4 regions of the Scandinavium tedordense genome follow, and region 4 is predicted to be linked to each of the others. Evidence: predicted binding sites of a transcription regulator. Region 4 holds the regulator's gene; each other region holds the start of a gene.
What was found. Region 4 encodes PhoB, which activates phosphate uptake and scavenging genes when phosphate is short. Its sites were predicted from a motif close to CTGTCATAAAACTGNCNNAT; they were not measured.

Region 1 (5,227 bases), on a different contig from region 4:
CGCTCTTCCTGATGACCAACCTGGCGGTTATGGTCGTGTTTGGGCTGGTGCTAAGCCTGACAGGAATTCAGTCTAGCAGCATGACAGGCCTGCTTATCATGGCGCTGCTTTTCGGTTTTGGTGGCTCGATAGTATCGCTATTGATGTCGAAATGGATGGCACTGAAATCGGTAGGCGGTGAAGTCATCGAGCAGCCGCGCAATGAAACTGAGCGCTGGCTGATGAACACCGTCGCGCAGCAGTCCCGCCAGGCGGGTATTGCCATGCCGCAGGTTGCGGTGTATCACGCGCCGGATATCAACGCCTTTGCGACCGGGGCTCGCCGTGATGCGTCGCTGGTTGCCGTGAGTACGGGCCTGTTGCAGAACATGAGCCGTGACGAGGCTGAAGCGGTCATTGCGCATGAAATTAGCCACATCGCCAACGGTGACATGGTGACCATGACCCTGATTCAGGGCATCGTGAATACCTTTGTTATCTTTATTTCTCGCGTTATCGCGCAGCTTGCGGCCGGTTTTCTGGGTGGCAACCGTGATGAAGGTGAAAGCAGCAACGGTAACCCACTGATCTACTTTGCGGTAGCGACCGTGCTGGAACTGGTATTTGGTATTCTTGCCAGCATCATCACCATGTGGTTCTCCCGTCATCGTGAGTTCCACGCCGATGCCGGTTCTGCCAAACTGGTTGGCCGCGAGAAAATGATAGCGGCGCTTCAGCGCCTGAAAACCAGCTACGAACCGCAAGAAGCCAGCAGCATGATGGCGTTTTGTATCAATGGTAAAGCGAAGTCCATGAGCGAACTGTTCATGACGCACCCGCCGCTGGACAAACGTATCGAAGCACTGCGTAGCGGCGAGTATCTGAAATAACGAATTCACAGCACGACCCTTAAAGCAAAGCGCCTCTCAGAGGCGCTTTTTTTATGCCCGGATCATGAGACAGCCCGAGGCTGGGTGACGCGAAGGCCACTGAAGATGGCGGCGATAACCGCGAGGGATCCTGCCAGTAAAAGCGAAGTATGCGTCCCGTGGGTACCGAACAGGTTAAACATTAACGCCACCAGTGCCGCACCGGTACTTTGCCCCAGCAGACGGGCCGTACCTAACATTCCGCTTGCGCCACCGCTGCGATTACGCGGTGCAGATGACACAATGGTGTGATTGTTCGGCGACTGGAATAACCCAAAACCGGCGCCGCACAGCATCATGCGCCAGACAATGTCGATGTCCTGAGGCGAAGAGGGCAGCAGTGCCAACGCGAACAGCCCGCACGCCATTACCGCCAAACCTAATGCACCGAGGAAACCGGCGTGAACCTTTTCGATGAGAAAGCCAGCAATTGGGGCCATCACCATGGTGGCCAACGGCCATGGCGTCAGCAGCAGGCCGGTTTCAACTTCACTGCGGCCCATAACCGATTGCAGGAAGAAGGGCAGTGAAACCATGGCCAGCATTTGAGCGCAGAAGGAACAAATCGACGTACAGATCGACAGCGAAAATAGCGGGATACGCAGCAAATCAACCGGCAGTAGCGGCACTGGCAGCTTTAATTGGCGACGGACAAAGAGAAAGCCGATGACCAGCATCGCTACCACTTCACTCAGCACCAGTTGCAGAGACTGCCCTTGGGCAAAGCTGCTGAGTGCTGTTATCAGTAAACCGAAGGTTAAAGCGTTCATGACCGCACTCGGCAGATCGAAACGCGACGCCTGACTGCGGGCACCATTAGGCGGCAGATAACACATGGCCAAAACAAACGCCACGATCCCGAGCGGAATGTTAATCAGGAACAGCCACTGCCAGGACGCCACGGATAAAATGGCTGCGGCAATGGTCGGCCCTGCGGCAGAGGATACGGCAACAATAAACGAGTTGATTCCCATCCCCCGCCCGAGAAAGCGCTGCGGATAAATGAGGCGTATCAACGCCGTGTTGACGCTCATCAACGCTGCGCCTCCCAGACCCTGCGCCACACGGGCTAGCGTCAGCATTTCCAGTGAGTGTGAAAGCGCGCAAATCAGCGACGTACAGGTGAAGACCACCAGGCCGCATTTGTAAATTCGTCGATAGCCAAACATATCGCCGAGAAATGCCAGGGTCAGCAGCGAGATAACAATCGCGATTTGGTAGGCATTAACTATCCAAATAGATGCGGCGGGAGAGGCGTTAAGGTCGGTAGCAATAGTGGGAAGGGCGACGTTGGCAATGGCACCGTCAAGCACGGCCATCGAAATACCAAGCACGATCGTCAGAATGGCGCCATAGCGTTGTGGCAACGGCAAACCATCAGAAGCTGTTTTTTCCATGTGAAAAATAGGTCTTTAATGAAATCATTATGCAGGTAATGATTTTAGCATTGATTATTCAGCAGTATGTCGCAGATTTGTAACGAAGATGCAGAAGAGTGATTGCGGCGGAAGGCGCGCGAAATTATAATAAAAAACAGTTCTGAATTTTATAAAACAGTCGCGATGAGGTGATAAATGGCAGTTGCAGATTTGGATAAACAGCCAGATTCTGTCTCTTCAGTGTTGAAGGTATTTGGCATTTTGCAGGCGCTTGGCGAAGAGCGTGAAATAGGGATAACTGAGCTTTCACAGCGCGTAATGATGTCAAAAAGCACGGTTTATCGCTTTTTACAGACCATGAAATCGCTGGGTTACGTGGCACAGGAAGGCGAGTCAGAGAAATACTCTTTGACACTGAAACTGTTTGAACTGGGTGCGCGTTCGCTACAAAACGTCGATCTCATTCGCAGTGCGGATATCCAGATGCGTGAACTTTCTCGTTTGACGAAAGAAACCATTCACCTGGGCGCGCTGGATGAAGACAGCATTGTCTACATCCATAAAATTGACTCAATGTATAACCTGAGAATGTACTCACGTATCGGCCGTCGCAATCCACTGTACAGCACGGCAATTGGTAAAGTGCTGTTGGCCTGGCGTGACCGTGAGGAAGTAAAACAGATCCTCGAACACGTTGAGTATAAGCGCAGCACTGGGCGGACTATCGCCGATACCGTGGAGCTGTTACCGCTGCTGGATGTGGTCCGTGAGCAAGGTTATGGCGAAGATAATGAAGAGCAGGAAGAAGGTCTGCGTTGCATCGGCGTGCCAGTGTTTGACCGCTTCGGCGTGGTGATTGCGGGGCTGAGCATTTCCTTCCCGACTCTGCGTTTCTCTGAGGAGCGTCTGCACGAGTACGTCAGCATGCTGCACACGGCGGCGCGTAAAATTTCTGAGCAGATGGGTTACAACGACTATCCGTTCTGAGATGCACAGCCACAAAAAACGCCGCGATAAGCGGCGTTTTTTGTTGGTGGTGGTGTCCGATTATCCCTTATCGACAACCGTTGTGCTTTTACGCAGGAGAGGGCAGTCAGTTATGCCGATAATCCCGCTGTCAGTGTGAACATATTGCGCCGTGCTGGTACCACGCGCGGTGAGGTATTTACACTGTAATCCTAATCCGCCTACGTTTTCAGTGCTGCCAATTAGCACACCGTAGCCGGTTGAAAGCAAAGCAATCCAAATAATCGCCAGTACAATAATTGTACGAATCGTAAAACGCATCAATATGCCTCGTTTTTGTTTCTTCCTGTACAATAGAGTAGTTTGTTCATGCTCTGAAACAAGTCGATGATTCCTAAAATGAAGAGACTCCATTACAGTTAGCCGCGGTTTAAGGTTAGCGTGCTAATCTGTTAACAAATATGGTTACCCGGAGAGTGGAGTGAAAAAGTTACGGTGGGTCATCCTGGCGGTTATCTTTCTGATTGCCTGTCTATTACTGTGGACTCAGATGATTAACGTGTTGTGCGATCAGGATGTGCAGTTTTTCAACGGTATTTGCACCATCAATAAATTCATTCCCTGGTAAACTTTTTCTCATAGGAGATTTCCTTCCTCATGCCGCCGAGTGGTAGAATGATGGCTCCAATTTGAGGTGGTGAAATGGTTGATTTAATGAATTCCGGAATGCTGAATTTGGCCTCGCTGGCAGTCTCCTTGCTGGTACTGGTCATCGGGATGGCCCTGTGGTTTTTCGTAAACCGCGCCAGTTCGCGAACAAACGAACAGATAGAGCTTCTGGAAGCGCTCCTGGATCAGCAAAAGCGTCAAAATGCATTACTCCGTCGCCTGTGTGAAGCAAATGAACCGGAGAAAGAAGCGCCGGTGAAACCTGCAGAACAAGTCCAGGCAGAGTCGCAGGACAGTGATGATGATTTTATCCGTCTGGTGGCGGAACGCTGATAGACTTCCCGGTGGTCGAACAGCTTGACTGCCGGGATGCTCAATACCGTAATGTATTGCTATAACTTATTATTATGCTTTATCACTTTTTGGTCTCATGCCCTTCTTGCTATTTGTCCATGCTCTCCTTCAAAAATTTTTAATTCTTTTACATTATCCGTTAAAGCGTTATCCACAATTCATCGAAACGTTTTTATTGCCCCATGGTGAAGCGCTGTCATCAAATTTTCATTATTACCGTGCAGCATCAATAATATTTAATATTGATAATTAGTCTGCGTTTTATAAATGAGAGCGGCCAGAATTGAAGCATATTTATGCAAAAAAATGTCTAACTATAGGAAAATGTTGCGTATGCACGAAAGCTGTCTGGCAGAAGTAAACACGTTGAGCTATGGTAAAAAAATCGTAAAAATATGCAGCCTGACGGGCTTGTGACGGTATGGTCGTTGGTCTGATAAGTGATGAGATTTCGCATAATTGTGCAGATGATCATCGCTTAATGCGGTGTTATGTGCGACCGATCGAGACATGTTTAAAAATGGCTTGCCATTATTTACGTAGTATGTGATAACACGTTTTGGGTTAAACGAGGTACAGTTCTGTCTATGTGTGGCATTTTCAGTAAAGAAGTCCTGAGTAAACACGTTGTCGTTGAATACCGCTTCTCTGCCGAACCTTATATTAGTGCCTCATGCAGTAATATCTCAGTTTTAGCTATGTAAGTGCCCTCGGGCGAAGAAAACACTCTAAGGAATTTTGCAAATGGCAAAGATTAAAGGTCAAGTTAAGTGGTTCAACGAGTCTAAAGGTTTTGGTTTCATTACTCCTGCAGACGGCAGCAAAGATGTATTCGTACATTTCTCTGCAATCCAGGGTAACGGCTTCAAAACTCTGGCTGAAGGCCAGAACGTTGAGTTCGAAATTCAGGACGGCCAGAAAGGCCCAGCTGCAGTTAACGTAACTGCTATC
Region 2 (5,227 bases), on a different contig from region 4:
CGATCGTGCCGTAAATAGGCACCAGCGCACCGTAGATATCATTCGGTGCATCCCATTCTTTGGTCCACAGGAAGGAGAAACCAAATTTCTGGATGCTCGGCCAGGAAGAAATGATCAGGGAAACAATAATGCCGCCCAGCATCAATAGCACAATCAGCGCTGCCAGTTTTACCAGCACGCCGAAAATGATGTCACCCTTTTTACCCGGTGGGTTAAATGCAGGCTTGGTTGCAGCCATAAATTACTCTTCAGTTAAAGACGTCTTACGAATATGCCCAGCGGCGCAAGCACTTACCGGGCCTACAGCCTGAACTGTAGGGCGGGTAAGCGAAGTGCCACCCGCCATCTTCGTCAAATATATCCTGTTAGTACAGCGCTTTACCGCTGCTGTCTTTCACGTTGGTTTTCCATGCAGCACGTACCTGCTCAACCACGCTATCCGGCAGTGAAGCGTAATCCAGTGCGTTAGCTTCTTTGGCGCCATTTTTGTAGGCCCAGTCGAAGAACTTCAGCACTTCAACACCCTGCTCTGGTTTCTTCTGCTCTTTGTGAACCACAATGAAGGTAGTAGAGGTGATTGGCCACACGTCATCGCCTTTCTGGTTTGTCAGGTCCTGAGCGAAGGATTTGCTCCAGTCAGCGCCTTTAGCGGCGTTGGCAAAGCTTTCTTCGGTCGGGCTTACGGACTTGCCGTCAGCGGAAATCAGTTTGGTGTACGCGAGGTTGTTCTGCTTAGCGTAAGCGTATTCTACGTAGCCGATTGAGCCTGGCAGACGCTGAACGAAGGCGGCGATGCCATCATTGCCTTTACCGCCCAGACCGGTAGGCCAGTTAACGGTAGAGCCTGCACCGATTTTCGATTTCCACTCGTCGTTCACTTTAGACAAGTAGCTGGTGAACACGTAGGAGGTACCGGAACCGTCAGCCCGACGAACAACCGCGATGTTCTGAGAAGGCAGTTTTTTGCCTGGGTTCAGCTTAGTAATCGCTTCGTCATCCCACTTCTTGATTTTGCCAAGGTAGATGTCGCCGAGGGTTTTACCGTCGAGCACCAGTTCACCGGATTTGAAGCCTGGCAGGTTAACCGCCAGAACAACGCCACCGATAACGGTCGGGAACTGGAACAGGCCTTCCTGAGAGAGTTTTTCATCAGTCAGTGGCGCATCGGAAGCACCGAAATCCACAGTGTTGGCAGTAATCTGCTTCACACCACCGGAGGAACCGATACCCTGATAGTTGACCTTGTTACCGGTCTCTTTCTGGTAGGTATCTGCCCATTTGGCATACACCGGCGCCGGGAAGGTTGCACCCGCACCCGTCAGGCTTGCTGCTGCAAACGCAGAGAAAGCGCTCATCGATAAGGTCGCGGCGACAACAGTTGCGACAGTGGTACGCATAACTTTCATAATGTCTCCTGCAGATTTCGTAAATCGTTGTTTAAGTGGCTACGTTGAGCAAAATAGGACAAACAGGTGACAGTTAAATGTACGAAATATGACAGTTTTATGACGGGGAAAATTTAGCTTAAAAAAATCAGTTTTTTTGATTGATAATCAGATGGTTAGCTTTGTTTGTGACATTAACTTGTCAGTAAAATTTTCTTTTTATGACACTGCAAACGTTAGCTGAGTATGACAGGTTGTCATGTTTATGACGGTGAAATAGAGAAGAAAAAAGCCCTGCGGGAGCAGGGCTTTCGGGTATTACTCGACGGTCACCGATTTTGCCAGGTTACGCGGCTGGTCAACGTCGGTACCTTTGATCAGCGCCACGTGATAGGCCAGCAGCTGCAACGGCACGGTGTAGAAGATTGGCGCGATGACCTCTTCCACATGCGGCATTTCGATGATGTGCATGTTATCGCTGCTGTTGAAACCGGCATCCCGATCGGCGAAGACATACAGCACGCCACCACGGGCGCGTACTTCTTCGATGTTGGATTTCAGTTTTTCCAGCAGTTCGTTATTCGGTGCAATAACGATAACCGGCATATCCGCATCGATCAGCGCCAGCGGACCGTGCTTGAGTTCACCTGCCGCATACGCTTCCGCGTGAATGTAGGAGATCTCTTTCAGCTTCAGCGCGCCTTCGAGGGCAATAGGGTACTGATCGCCACGCCCCAGGAACAACGCGTGATGCTTGTCGGAGAAATCCTCCGCCAGGGCTTCGATGCGTTTGTCCTGTGAGAGCATTTGTTCGATACGGCTCGGCAGCGCCTGCAAACCCTGCACGATATCCTGCTCAATCGCTGCGTCCTGACCTTTCAGATTAGCCATTTTCGCCACCAGCATCAGCAGAACGGTCAGCTGTGTGGTGAACGCTTTGGTGGATGCCACGCCAATTTCAGTACCCGCGTTGGTCATCAGCGCCAGATCGGATTCGCGCACCAGCGATGAGCCCGCCACATTACAAATCGCGAGAGAGCCCAGATAACCCAGTTCTTTTGACAGGCGCAGCGCCGCCAGGGTATCCGCCGTTTCACCGGACTGGGAAAGGGTGATCATCAGGCTGTTGCGGCGTACTGCAGATTTGCGATAGCGAAATTCCGAGGCGATTTCGACATCGCATGGCACGCCGGCCAGCGATTCAAACCAGTAGCGCGACACCATACCTGAGTTGTAAGACGTGCCGCAGGCCACAATCTGAATGTGCTCAACGTTGGCCAGCATTTCGTTGGCGTTCGGTCCCAGCTCGCTGAGATCGATCTGCCCGTGGCTGATACGCCCGGTCAGGGTGCTTTTAATCGCGTTCGGCTGCTCGTAGATCTCTTTTTGCATGTAGTGACGATAAATGCCTTTGTCACCGGCGTCGTACTGCAAATTAGATTCGATGTCCGGGCGTTTTACCTGCTCGCCGGATTTAGCAAACACGGTCACACTGCGACGCGTCACTTCTGCGATATCGCCTTCTTCGAGGAAGATGAATCGACGGGTGACCGGCAACAGTGCCAGCTGGTCGGAGGCAATGAAGTTTTCACCCATGCCCAGACCAATCACCAGTGGGCTACCTGAACGGGCGGCCAGCAAGGTGTGCGGATCGCGGGTATCCATGATCACGGTACCGTAGGCGCCACGCAGTTGCGGGATGGCCCGCAGGACGGCTTCACGCAGCGTTCCACCCTGCTCCAGTTCCCAATGAACGAGGTGAGCAATCACTTCGGTATCGGTTTCTGAAACGAACACATAACCGCGAGACTGTAGCAGCTCGCGCAGCGGTTCGTGGTTTTCGATGATACCGTTATGCACCACGACGATGTGATCGGATACATGAGGATGCGCGTTGCCTTCTGACGGCTCACCATGGGTCGCCCAGCGGGTGTGCGCGATACCCGTGCCGCCATGCAACGGCTGATCTTCCGCCGCCTGAGACAGTATATTTACTTTACCGAGACGACGCAGACGGGTCAGATGCCCCTCGTTGTCGACCACTGCCAGTCCGGCAGAGTCATAACCGCGGTATTCCAGACGACGAAGCCCTTCGAGAAGGATTTCAGCAATATCACGCTGCGCGACTGCGCCAACAATTCCACACATAGTTAGATTTCCTGATATGGCACGATGCCATGCGTTGTCGCTGACCTGTATTTCCGGTTTTTACCGGAGCCCCGAGCCTTGTAGAGAGTGGGGTTATTGTTTTAGTTACTGCTATTGGGCGGAGGATTATGTTATCCCCTCATCCCCTGTCTGCCTGATGACGGCTACGTCTTATCAGGCCTACAAAGTCGTTGGGCGGGTCAGCGAAGCGCCACCCGCCGCTTTCATTACGTCTTCTTCACCGGGCGTTGCCAGCCTTGCTTATGCACCTGCGGCACACGGCTTAATACCAGTTCGTTATCAGCCACGTCGCGGGTCACGGTGGTTCCGGCGGCAATCGTCACGCCTTTACCGATGCTGACCGGGGCCACCAGCTGAGAATCAGAACCGACAAACACATCATCGCCGATGATGGTTTTGAATTTGTTCGCACCATCGTAGTTACAGGTGATGGTGCCTGCGCCAATATTAACGTTATCGCCAATTTCAGCGTCGCCGAGATAGCTCAGGTGGCCGGCTTTGGAGCCTTTACCCAGACGCGCTTTTTTCATTTCTACGAAGTTGCCTACGTGCGCGCCTTCCAGCAGTTCAGCGCCTGGACGTAGACGGGCGAACGGACCAATGGTACAGGCGGCATGCAGTTGAGCATCTTCCACCACGCTGTACGGGCTGATTTCGCAGTCATCGCCGATTACGCTATTTTTAATCACGCAACCTGCGCCAATTTTTACGCGATGACCGAGCGTAACCTTGCCCTCAAGGATAACGTTAGTATCAATTGAAACGTCGCGCCCGTGAGTGACGCTGCCGCGCAGATCAAACCGCTGTGGATCTCGTAACATGACGCCAGCCAGCAGCAACTTTTCAGCCTGCTCGCTTTGGTACACACGTTCCAGACGGGAAAGCTGCAGACGGTTGTTCACGCCTTCCACTTCGCTTAAGCGAGCCGGATGAACGGCAGCAATTTCACGCCCTTCCAGGTACGCCATGGCGATGATATCGGTGATGTAGAACTCGCCCTGGGCGTTGTTGTTATCGAGCTTGCCCAGCCAGCGTTTGAGGTCCGCGCCACCGGCAATCAGGATCCCGGTATTGATCTCCTGAATTTCACGCTGTGCATCGGTCGCATCTTTGTGCTCTACAATCCCAGTCACCTGACCATTTTCACGGGTGATTCGCCCGTAACCGGTTGGGTCATCAAGCTTAACGGTCAGCAGACCAATCCCACCCTGCGGTTTCGCCGCACGCAGACGCTCAAGCGTTTCAACAGAGATAAGCGGCACGTCACCGTACAGCATCATGATGTCTTCATCATCGCCGAAGAACGGCGCAGCCTGCTGCATTGCGTGCCCGGTGCCAAGCTGTTCGGCTTGAAGCACCCAATTCAGGTTGCTTTCGCTGAGGGTTTGTTTCAGCAGTTCACCACCGTGTCCGTAGACCAGATGAACCTGAGATGCGCCTAATTCATCAGCAGCATCAATAACATGCTGAACCATCGGCTTGCCCGCCAGTGTATGCAACACTTTCGGGAGATCGGAATACATGCGAGTTCCTTTGCCAGCGGCAAGGATAACCACGCTCATCGCACTGTTTGACATACGCATCCTGACAGTTGTTTGAGTGAGAAGTTAAACCCTTTCACATTGAAATTTCTACATATTTTTCATCATGAAATGAAGTGCAGAGAAAATAGC
Region 3 (5,227 bases), on a different contig from region 4:
TTTCTGCTGTAGCGCTTTCGGTGACAGTTCCGCAGCCTGCGTGACTTCTGCTGACTTCGACTTGCCTCGACCTTTACCGCGCGTTTTCGCCAGGCTCTGACCCAACGACAGAATATCAACAACTTTCTTGTTCAGGCCCTGCGGCACTATGCCATTTTCTTCGTTATAGGCCTGTTGTTTCTCACGACGTCGCTCGGTTTCACCCATCGCTTTCGCCATCGAGTTGGTAATTCTGTCGGCGTAAAGAATCGCCCTTCCATTGATGTTACGCGCGGCACGGCCAATGGTCTGAATCAACGAGCGCTCGGAACGCAGGAAGCCCTCTTTATCAGCGTCCAGTATCGCCACCAGCGAGACTTCTGGCATATCGAGACCTTCCCTTAACAGGTTGATCCCCACCAGTACATCAAACTCTCCGAGGCGCAAATCACGGATGATTTCCATCCGCTCGACGGTGTCGATATCGGAGTGCAAATAGCGCACACGCTCACCGTGCTCTTCCAGATATTCCGTTAAGTCTTCGGCCATCCGTTTGGTCAGCGTGGTGACCAGTACGCGTTCATTGATGGCGACACGCAGACGAATTTCTGACAGCAAATCATCCACCTGTGTCCCGACCGGGCGTACTTCGATAATTGGGTCCAGTAATCCCGTCGGGCGCACCACCTGGTCGACGATTTCATCACCCGATTTTTCAAGCTCGTAGTTGCCTGGCGTGGCCGACACATAAATAGTCTGCGGTACCAGGCTTTCAAACTCTTCAAACTTCATCGGGCGGTTATCCAGTGCCGACGGCAAACGAAAACCGTACTCTACCAGCGTCTCTTTACGCGCCCGGTCACCGCGATACATACCGCCAATCTGCGGCACGGTCACGTGGGATTCGTCGATAACCAGCAGGCCGTCGGCAGGCAGGTAATCAAACAGCGTCGGCGGTGGCTCGCCCGGACCACGCCCGGAAAGATAGCGCGAGTAGTTTTCAATGCCCGAGCAGTAGCCCAGCTCGTTCATCATTTCCAAATCAAACTGGGTACGCTGGGAAAGACGTTGCTCTTCCAGCAGCTTGTTATTTTCCAGCAGCACTTTGCGACGGTCGACCAGCTCAACTTTGATCTCTTCCATGGCTTGCACAATGCGCTCACGCGGCGTGACGTAGTGCGTTTTCGGGTAGACGGTAAAGCGCTGAATGGTTGATTCAAGATGGCCGGTCAGCGGGTCAAACAGCGACAGTCGCTCAACTTCTTCGTCGAACAGCTCCACGCGCAGTGCAATGTCGTCAGATTCCGCCGGGAAGATGTCGATAACTTCACCGCGCACGCGGAACGTGCCACGCTGGAAAGCCTGATCGTTACGGGCGTATTGCAGCTCGGCGAGACGACGCAGAATCGAACGCTGGTCGATTATCATTCCCACCGTCAGGTGCAGCATCATCTTCAGATACAGGTCCGGGTCACCCAGGCCGTAGATAGCGGACACAGACGCCACCACAATCACGTCACGGCGTTCAAGCAGTGCCTTGGTGGCAGAAAGACGCATCTGTTCGATGTGCTCGTTCACAGAGGCGTCTTTTTCGATAAAGGTATCTGAGCTTGGGACGTAGGCTTCCGGTTGGTAGTAGTCGTAGTAGGAGACGAAAAACTCGACTGCGTTTTCAGGGAAGAACTCTTTCATCTCGCCGTACAGCTGAGCCGCCAGCGTTTTATTCGGTGCCAACACCATCGTCGGGCGCTGAAGGTCAGCGATGACGTTAGCGATAGTAAACGTTTTCCCTGAGCCGGTTACGCCGAGCAGCGTTTGGTGCGCCAGACCATCTTCAAGCCCTTCTTCCAGACGACGAATGGCCTCAGGCTGATCGCCAGAGGGTTTGAAAGAGGAATGCAGTTTTAACGGTTTACTCATTAACGACAACCTGATGAAGGGGAAACGGGCAGACGATTAATTCTACTCGCCGCACCAAAATTTGCCAATAATAAATACTGGATAAAAAAACAGTAACGCATTATCGTATTTGTGTTACCGGTTCCACGGGCGAGCAACTGCGGGGCAAATTTCCCCTGCGACGAGATAAAACACCAGACGCAGCAGGTTATCCCCAGAACATTCCCACATTTAACATTTGTCAAGATGCGTAATGAATCTTTTATGGCAGTCAGTGACACTTTTCTTACAGACATTGCTTTTATCGAAGTGATTGATAAAAAAAGAAAATATCGAAAAGCCGCGTTTCGCATCAATTTGGACGCAGGCCGCGTCTTCTCTCGCCTACCGTGAGTTTTCTAACTCTAATGCACATGGTTATCCACAGGAATGGTGGATAACTACCTGCAGCCCAACTCCCCTGCCACTCGCGCAAAACGCACCGGCACCGCAAAAGGCTCCAGTAAAAATTTTTTATCGCTCTTTTTTGTCTTTAATCATCTAAATGTGCCCTTATTTTTTGATGAGATATTGCTCACAAAATCAGTATCTGCACTGCACCACCAGCCGACATGTTGACTCCACTGGAGCACTGACAAAGTGCAGCGGCTGCGTTCTGACGCCATCTCAATGGGCTGATTTAAGAGTTAAATCCGAAATATGCGTCATTCCGCAGCGGCATCTCTCTTCTGGCAAGGGATTTGCAGAATCCTATCGCCGCTGACGGCCACACCGAAGGAGAAGCCGATGTTGAGTTTACGCGCAGTGAATCACTATTACGGAAGTCAGCATATTCTGTGGAATCTCAGCCTCGACCTCACGCCCGGAAAGTGCACCTGCGTGCTGGGGTTGCCCGGCATGGGAAAAACCACGCTGGTTAACTGCATTGCGGGCTTTCAGGCTATCGAAAGCGGTACCATGGTCTGGCAGGATGTCAGCGGGCCGCCGCGCGATCTATTGATGCTCTCGCCGCCGCTAAGGGCAGCCATGGGCATTGGCTATGTGACGCAGGATAAGCGTATTTTCTCGCAGATGACGGTAGAGGAAAATTTGCAGATTGCGATGAAGGCGGGCCATGAAGGCTCCGGCGCTATTGGCAGCGATATCTTCGACCTGATGCCAGATTTGTATCCGCTACGCCACGTCAAAGGCGCACTCATGTCGGACGACGATCAATACCAACTGGCGTTGGCCTGCGCAATGGTCACCAAACCGAAATTGCTGATCCTCGATGAACCGACGCGCGGCATGGGTCAGGGATTTATGCACAAGCTTGGGGAATGCCTGCTTCGCCTGAATCGCGATCTGGGTCTGACGGTGCTGCTTGCTGAACAGCACCTGCCTTTTATTCGCCGGGTGGCAGACAAATTTTGCCTGCTGCATCGCGGGCGTAACGTCGCGCAGGGCGCGGTCGATCAGCTCGACACCCGGCTGTTAGAGCAATTTATGACGCAGGACGAAGCGCCCTAAGGTCGAGATATTGTCCCGGTTCGGCGGCTTCTGGCCCGTGCTCCAGGTACGGGATCTCGCCGAGCAACGGTGCGGGGAGCAGACGCGTTAAGGTCGCCAGATATTCCGCATGGCGTTTGCCTGGCGGGATAACGTCATTGGCAATCCAGCCCACAAGCGGCAATCCCGCCTGCGCTATCGCCTGAGCAGTCAGCAGCGCATGGTTGATGCACCCGAGCTTAACGCCGACCACCAGAATCACCGGCAGCCGCTCGGCCTGTACCCAATCGGCAAACGTCCAGTCGGCCGCCAACGGCGTATACCAGCCACCCGCACCTTCTACCAGCACCCAATCCGCCTTATGCGACAGCGCCTGTAACCCGGCAGACAGCGTATGGGCATCTATCGGCCGCCCTTCATCCTCGCTCACGATATGCGGCGATGTCGGCTCGGCGAAGGTGTACGGATTGACTTCGTCGTAGTTCAACGTCAGACCGCTGTTGCGCTGTAAGGCCAGCGCATCGGTATTGCGCAGTCCGTTGGCGGTCATTTCGCTTCCGGAAGCCACCGGTTTAAACCCTGCAGTACGAAATCCCGCCCGGTTTGCGGCCTGTAAAAGCGCACAGCTGGCCACGGTTTTCCCGACTTCGGTATCAGTCCCGGTGACAAAATAACGTTCAGTCACGTTCAATCACTCCTGTAAAAATATGGTACGTCAGGGCGCAGCGCCCGTTTTGTTTGGGCCATGCCAGTTGAAGCTGCTGCAAATGGTGGCGAGTCAGGGTTTGCGCCGTCCTGCCTTCGTGCAGATGCGTCGCACCAATGCCTTTCAGCGAACGCATGGCGCTCAGCGCGTCTTCAAACGTAACGCTTAAGGTGTGGATATGTTGCTGACAGCGATAGCCCTCAAGCGCCGAAAGAATCTCATCCTGCGTTAAGAATCGATTGGCATGCGGCTGGCGGTCAATAGCCTGCCACGCCAGGTTCAGCTCCGGCAGCGAATCGGCCACCAGCGTGCTAAACGCCACCAGCCCCCCCGGACGCACCACGCGATGTAATTCCCGCAGCGCTGACGCCAGCGATTCACACCACTGCACCGCCAGATTGCTCCACGCCAGGCAAAACTGCCTATCGGCAAGCGGCATGGCTTCGATATCTGCCTGCACGTAGTGCTGCGCCGAATGTTGCCGCTCGGCTTCAGCCAGCATCTGCGGCGATAAATCCAGCGCCGTGACGTTGCTCCCGGCCTCGGTCCAGACACGGCTTATGCTGCCCGGACCACAGCCTGCGTCCAGCACCTGTTCGAATGGCCGTTGAGGAAGCTGAGCGAGCATCGCCGCAGCGCTCTGGCGTTGCAGCTCGTCATGCTGCTGATATTGGCTGGCGGCGCGACCGAACGCCGCCGCGATCGCTGGTTTATTCACGGGCGGCATGCAGCACCTCCAGCAGCGTGTCAATATCGTGTGTTTGGTGCGCCGCCGTTAGGGTCACCCGCAGACGTGCGGTGCCTGCCGGGACCGTTGGCGGACGGATAGCCGTCAGCCAGCAGCCCTTGTCACGCAGCCGTTCGGCCATCTGCAATGCACGCATATTTTCACCGACGATCAACGGTTGTATGGCACTTTTCGATGCGGTTAACTGCATGTCCAGCTGCTCTGCACCCTGACGAAAACGTGCGATGTGGCGGTTCAACGTCTGCCGACGGGCTTCGCCCTCATCGGAACGGACAATCGACAGCGCCTGACTGAGCGCCACCGCCTGGGCAGGTGGCATACTGGTGCTGTAAATCAGGTGGCGAGCGAACTGCAGCAGATAATCCGCAACGTCTTCGCTACACAGCACCGCCGCGCCGCTCAGGCCG
Region 4 (5,227 bases):
GATGTCGTGCAGATATTCGTCGCTGGTGATTTCGATATCGAGCCATACCGGCGAGGCGGCATTGCCATCTCGCCACTGTGTCAGTTGCTCGCTGATGCTGGCGAAATCGCCTTTCAGCACCGCCAATTGCTGCGTCACCGGCACCTCCAGCGGCGTTACTTTCGCCAGTTTTCCATTATCAAAACTCACCAGATTGACGGCTTTTGCTTTGCCGGTTTCATCGAAGCTCAGGGAAATCGGCGAGCCGCAGTAGCGAATGTGCTCGCTGCCGCCAATTTTTTGCGCCCGATGAATGTGGCCGAGGGCAATGTAGTCCACCGGCGGGAAGTTCTGCGCCGGGAAGGCATCGAGCGTGCCGATATAAATGTCACGTACCGCGTCACTTTTGCTGGCGCCGACGGTGGTCAGATGGCCACTGGCGATGATGGGCAGCGGGCGATCGCCACGTAGTTCGCAAGCCTGCTGATACTGCTGCTGATAGTAATCAGTGATGGCCTGTAATAAATGTTGCTGCTTTTCCCCGGCGGAGGAACCGGCCTGGCTGACGATGACATCGCGCGGACGTAGAAACGGCACCGGGCAGAAAATCGCCCCGGGGGTCCCATCGCGACGGTTGAGCACGCAAGGGGCCATCCCGCTTCCGGCGACCACGGTGGTGTTCAGAAACGCGAGAATATCGCGGGATTCGTTGAGCGTGGCGACGGAATCATGGTTCCCCGCCAGCACCACCAGATGACAGCCGGTTTGCTGCAATTTCACCACAAAGCGGTTGTAGAGTTCGCGCGCGTAGCTCGGCGGTGAACCGGTATCGAAAATATCACCGGCCACGATAATGGCATCCACCTCTTGCGCCTGCGCTGTTTCCAGCAGCCAGTCGAGAAAAGCGTCGTGCTCAGCGGCACGGCTTTTGCTGTAAAAATTCTGGCCGAGGTGCCAGTCGGAGGTGTGTATGATGCGCATAATAAACCCAGGGCGGAAAAGCGTGTGCGTCAGTATAAACGGTTAACGATATCAGGGCGATGGCTGTACTCTTTCAGTGTCATAATGGCGAAGAGCACTATCATAAAACGGTCATCTTATTCATAAATCTGTCATAAATCTGACGCATAATGACGCCGCAAACCAGGCACATAACTAATAACACAGGATTTATAATGGCGAGACGTATTCTGGTCGTTGAAGATGAAGCCCCAATTCGCGAAATGGTGTGCTTCGTCCTGGAGCAAAATGGCTTTCAGCCTGTAGAAGCAGACGATTATGACAGTGCCGTAAACCAACTGAACGAGCCGTGGCCTGATTTAGTCCTGCTCGACTGGATGCTACCAGGCGGCTCAGGCATTCAGTTTATCAAACACCTCAAGCGCGAAGCGTTAACGCGCGATATTCCGGTAGTGATGCTGACCGCGCGTGGCGAAGAAGAAGATCGCGTGCGCGGCCTGGAAACCGGCGCCGACGATTACATCACCAAACCTTTCTCCCCCAAGGAGCTGGTGGCCCGTATCAAAGCTGTCATGCGCCGTATCTCGCCGATGGCGGTAGAAGAAGTGATCGAAATGCAGGGCCTGAGCCTTGACCCGACTTCACACCGTGTCATGACCGGCGAAAACCCGCTGGACATGGGGCCTACTGAGTTTAAATTGCTGCACTTCTTCATGACTCACCCGGAACGCGTATACAGCCGCGAACAGCTGCTGAATAACGTCTGGGGAACCAATGTGTATGTAGAAGACCGGACGGTGGATGTTCATATTCGTCGTCTGCGTAAAGCGCTGGAACACAGTGGTCACGACAGAATGGTACAAACCGTTCGCGGCACGGGATATCGTTTCTCCGCCCGTTTCTGACAATTGACTGGAGTGTGACCCGTGCTTGAACGGCTGTCATGGAAAAGGCTGGTTTTTGAGCTGATCCTCTGTTGTATTCCGGCCCTCATTCTGGGGGCGCTATTCGGGTACTTGCCATGGTTTTTACTGGCGGCGGTGACCGGATTGCTGATCTGGCATTTCTGGAATTTACTGCAACTTTCATGGTGGCTGTGGGTTGACCGCAGTATGACGCCGCCACCGGGCAAAGGCAGCTGGGAGCCGCTGCTGTACGGGCTGCACCAGATGCAGATGCGTAATAAAAAGCGCCGTCGTGAGCTGGGGAGCCTGATCAAACGCTTTCGCAGTGGGGCTGAATCGTTGCCCGATGCGGTAGTGCTGACCACCGAAGAAGGGGCCATGTTCTGGTGTAACGGTCTGGCCCAGCAGATGCTGAATCTGCGCTGGCCGGACGATAACGGCCAAAACATCCTCAACCTGCTGCGCTACCCTGAATTTTCCCGCTATCTCAAATCTCGCGATTTCACCAGACCGCTCAACCTGGTGCTCAACACCGGGCGGCATCTGGAAATTCGCGTCATGCCTTACAGTGAACAACAGCTGCTGCTGGTGGCGCGTGACGTTACTCAGATGCACCAGCTGGAAGGCGCTCGCCGCAATTTCTTCGCCAATGTCAGCCATGAATTACGTACGCCTTTGACGGTGCTACAGGGCTATCTGGAGATGATGCAGGAGCAAACGCTGGAAGGCGCGCCGCGCGAAAAAGCGCTGCACACCATGCGTGAGCAAACCCAGCGTATGGAAGGCCTGGTGCGCCAGCTGTTGACGCTGTCACGCATCGAGGCGGCCCCGCTGGCGGCATTAAATGAAATCATCGACGTGCCGATGATGCTCAGGGTAATTGAACGCGAGGCGCAGACACTCAGCCATAAGAAGCACATCCTGCATTTCGACATTGAGGATTCACTGCAGGTGCTCGGCAGCGAAGAGCAGCTGCGTAGCGCGATGTCGAACCTGGTGTATAACGCGGTGAATCATACGCCGGAAGGCACTGAAATTACCGTACGCTGGCTGCGCGAGCCGCACGGCGCATTGTTCAGCGTGGAAGATAACGGCCCTGGCATCGCGCCGGAGCATATTCCGCGCCTGACGGAACGCTTCTACCGCGTCGATAAAGCCCGTTCGCGGCAAACCGGCGGCAGCGGCCTGGGGCTGGCAATCGTGAAACATGCGGTAAATCATCACGAAAGTCGCCTCGATATCGAAAGTACGCCGGGTAAAAACACCCGCTTCAGTTTCTTACTGCCGGAACGTTTGATTGCCAAAAAAAGCACCTGATGATTCGTGTGTCAGGAAAGATTGACAAAGACCGGCGAAAGCCGGTTTTTTTGCTTTCCAGTTAACCAAACGGTGGATAATTTTCAAACGCCTGTTGCTTTTTTGTTCGCATGATTAGCCAGAGGTTTTTCTGATATATGGTTAATCATGCTAACTGGTGATTCGATGTTGCTATAATCCTCTGGTTTTGCGATCCCTTATTGCTTTAAAACGTTATAAGCGTTTAAATTGCCCCAGTACAGTTGCAGTCTGACTGCTTTCGCGCGCTAAACCCAATAACAATTCTTCGTGCGTGATTATCGGGAGTATTTCCCACTGCTTTGCTCGCTCTTACCGTTGTTCTGTTCCACAGGAATAAAACGACGTTTTTACTTTCAACACCACATCCACAGGCAGTAAAGAGTTTATGACCCATCAGTTAAAATCTCGCGATATCATCGCCCTGGGCTTTATGACCTTTGCGTTGTTCGTCGGCGCAGGCAACATTATTTTCCCTCCTATGGTGGGTTTGCAGGCTGGCGAACACGTCTGGACTGCGGCCTTTGGTTTCCTGATAACGGGCGTTGGCCTGCCGGTTCTGACGATTGTCGCACTGGCGAAAGTCGGCGGTGGCGTTGATAGCCTCAGCACGCCAATCGGTAAAGTGGCCGGTATTCTGCTGGCGGTGGTGTGTTATCTCGCCGTCGGGCCACTGTTCGCCACACCGCGTACCGCAACAGTTTCTTTCGAAGTGGGTATCGCGCCGCTGACCGGTGACGGCCCACTGCCGCTGCTTATCTACAGCATTATCTATTTCGCACTGGTCATTCTGGTGTCGCTGTATCCGGGCAAACTGCTCGATACGGTAGGTAACTTCCTGGCACCGCTGAAAATTATCGCCCTGGTGGTGCTGTCAGTTGCTGCGCTGATGTGGCCTGCAGGCTCTATCAGCCATGCGCTGGATGCCTACCAGACCGCGCCGTTCTCCAACGGTTTCGTCAACGGCTACCTGACCATGGACACCCTTGGCGCAATGGTATTCGGCATTGTTATCGTTAACGCCGCACGCTCTCGCGGTGTGACCGAAGCGCGTCTGCTGACTCGTTACACCGTCTGGGCTGGCCTGATGGCGGGCGTCGGCCTGACGCTGCTGTACCTGGCGTTGTTCCGTCTGGGTTCAGACAGCGCGACGTTGGTCGATCAGAACGCAAACGGCGCCGCGATTCTGCACGCTTACGTTCAGCACACCTTTGGTGGTGCAGGTAGCCTCCTGCTGGCGGCGTTGATTTTCATCGCCTGCATGGTGACTGCGGTTGGCCTGACCACAGCGTGTGCCGAGTTCTTCTCTCAGTACCTGCCGCTGTCTTACCGTTCACTGGTATTTATCCTCGGTCTGTTCTCGATGGTGGTGTCCAATCTGGGCCTCAGCCACCTGATTCAGATTTCGATTCCGGTGCTGACAGCGATTTATCCGCCATGTATCGCACTGGTGGTATTAAGTTTTACCCGCAGTTGGTGGCATAATTCGTCCCGCGTGATTGCCCCGGCGATGTTTATCAGCCTGGTGTTCGGTCTGCTGGACGGTGTTAAAGCCTCTGCATTCGCCGATATTCTGCCAGCCTGGACCACGCATCTGCCGCTGGCTCAGCAAGGTCTGGCGTGGCTGATGCCGACTATCATTGCCGCTGTTCTGGCAATGGGATGGGATCGCGCAGCAGGCCGTCAGGTGACCTCCAGCGCGCATTAATTAGCGGGCGAGGATTGAAATTAACCACGGGGCCATTGGCTCCGTGGTTTTGTTTTTTGTACAGGCAGTGGAATTTATGGAAACCAACAACAAGCTAAAGCGTGGGCTAACCGCCCGTCACATCCGCTTTATGGCGCTCGGATCGGCAATTGGAACCGGTCTTTTTTATGGATCGGCAGATGCCATCAAAATGGCCGGTCCCAGCGTGCTGCTGGCGTATCTTATTGGCGGCGTTGCCGCTTACATCATCATGCGCGCACTTGGCGAAATGTCGGTGCACAACCCGTCTGCCAGCTCGTTTTCTCGCTATGCGCAGGACAACTTAGGCCCGCTCGCGGGT

Region 1: the regulator PhoB is predicted to act here: its motif matches at 2,372-2,391, upstream of kdgR (DNA-binding transcriptional regulator KdgR).
Region 2: the regulator PhoB is predicted to act here: its motif matches at 1,493-1,512, upstream of pstS (phosphate ABC transporter substrate-binding protein PstS).
Region 3: the regulator PhoB is predicted to act here: its motif matches at 2,151-2,170, upstream of uvrB (excinuclease ABC subunit UvrB).

What each region holds. Positions count from the first base shown of each region.
Region 1 covers NZ_JALIGG010000056.1:309,109-314,335, reverse strand. Annotated here, with positions in the region: gene htpX (protease HtpX) at 1-869, shown strand, start outside; gene MUU46_RS14660 (MFS transporter) at 932-2,305, opposite strand; gene kdgR (DNA-binding transcriptional regulator KdgR) at 2,483-3,274, shown strand; gene MUU46_RS14650 (YobH family protein) at 3,335-3,574, opposite strand; gene mgrB (PhoP/PhoQ regulatory lipoprotein MgrB) at 3,735-3,881, shown strand; gene MUU46_RS14640 (YebO family protein) at 3,956-4,255, shown strand; partial or broken gene MUU46_RS14635 (DUF2627 domain-containing protein) at 4,864-5,008, shown strand; gene cspE (transcription antiterminator/RNA stability regulator CspE) at 5,021-5,227, shown strand, end outside.
Region 2 covers NZ_JALIGG010000055.1:27,360-32,586, reverse strand. Annotated here, with positions in the region: gene pstC (phosphate ABC transporter permease PstC) at 1-238, opposite strand, end outside; gene pstS (phosphate ABC transporter substrate-binding protein PstS) at 366-1,406, opposite strand; gene glmS (glutamine--fructose-6-phosphate transaminase (isomerizing)) at 1,704-3,533, opposite strand; gene glmU (bifunctional UDP-N-acetylglucosamine diphosphorylase/glucosamine-1-phosphate N-acetyltransferase GlmU) at 3,761-5,131, opposite strand.
Region 3 covers NZ_JALIGG010000057.1:387,307-392,533, reverse strand. Annotated here, with positions in the region: gene uvrB (excinuclease ABC subunit UvrB) at 1-1,899, opposite strand, end outside; gene MUU46_RS17760 (ABC transporter ATP-binding protein) at 2,665-3,387, shown strand; gene bioD (dethiobiotin synthase) at 3,362-4,051, opposite strand; gene bioC (malonyl-ACP O-methyltransferase BioC) at 4,044-4,799, opposite strand; gene bioF (8-amino-7-oxononanoate synthase) at 4,783-5,227, opposite strand, start outside.
Region 4 covers NZ_JALIGG010000051.1:132,220-137,446, reverse strand. Annotated here, with positions in the region: gene sbcD (exonuclease subunit SbcD) at 1-960, opposite strand, end outside; gene phoB (phosphate response regulator transcription factor PhoB) at 1,155-1,844, shown strand; gene phoR (phosphate regulon sensor histidine kinase PhoR) at 1,866-3,161, shown strand; gene brnQ (branched-chain amino acid transporter carrier protein BrnQ) at 3,568-4,887, shown strand; gene proY (proline-specific permease ProY) at 4,964-5,227, shown strand, end outside.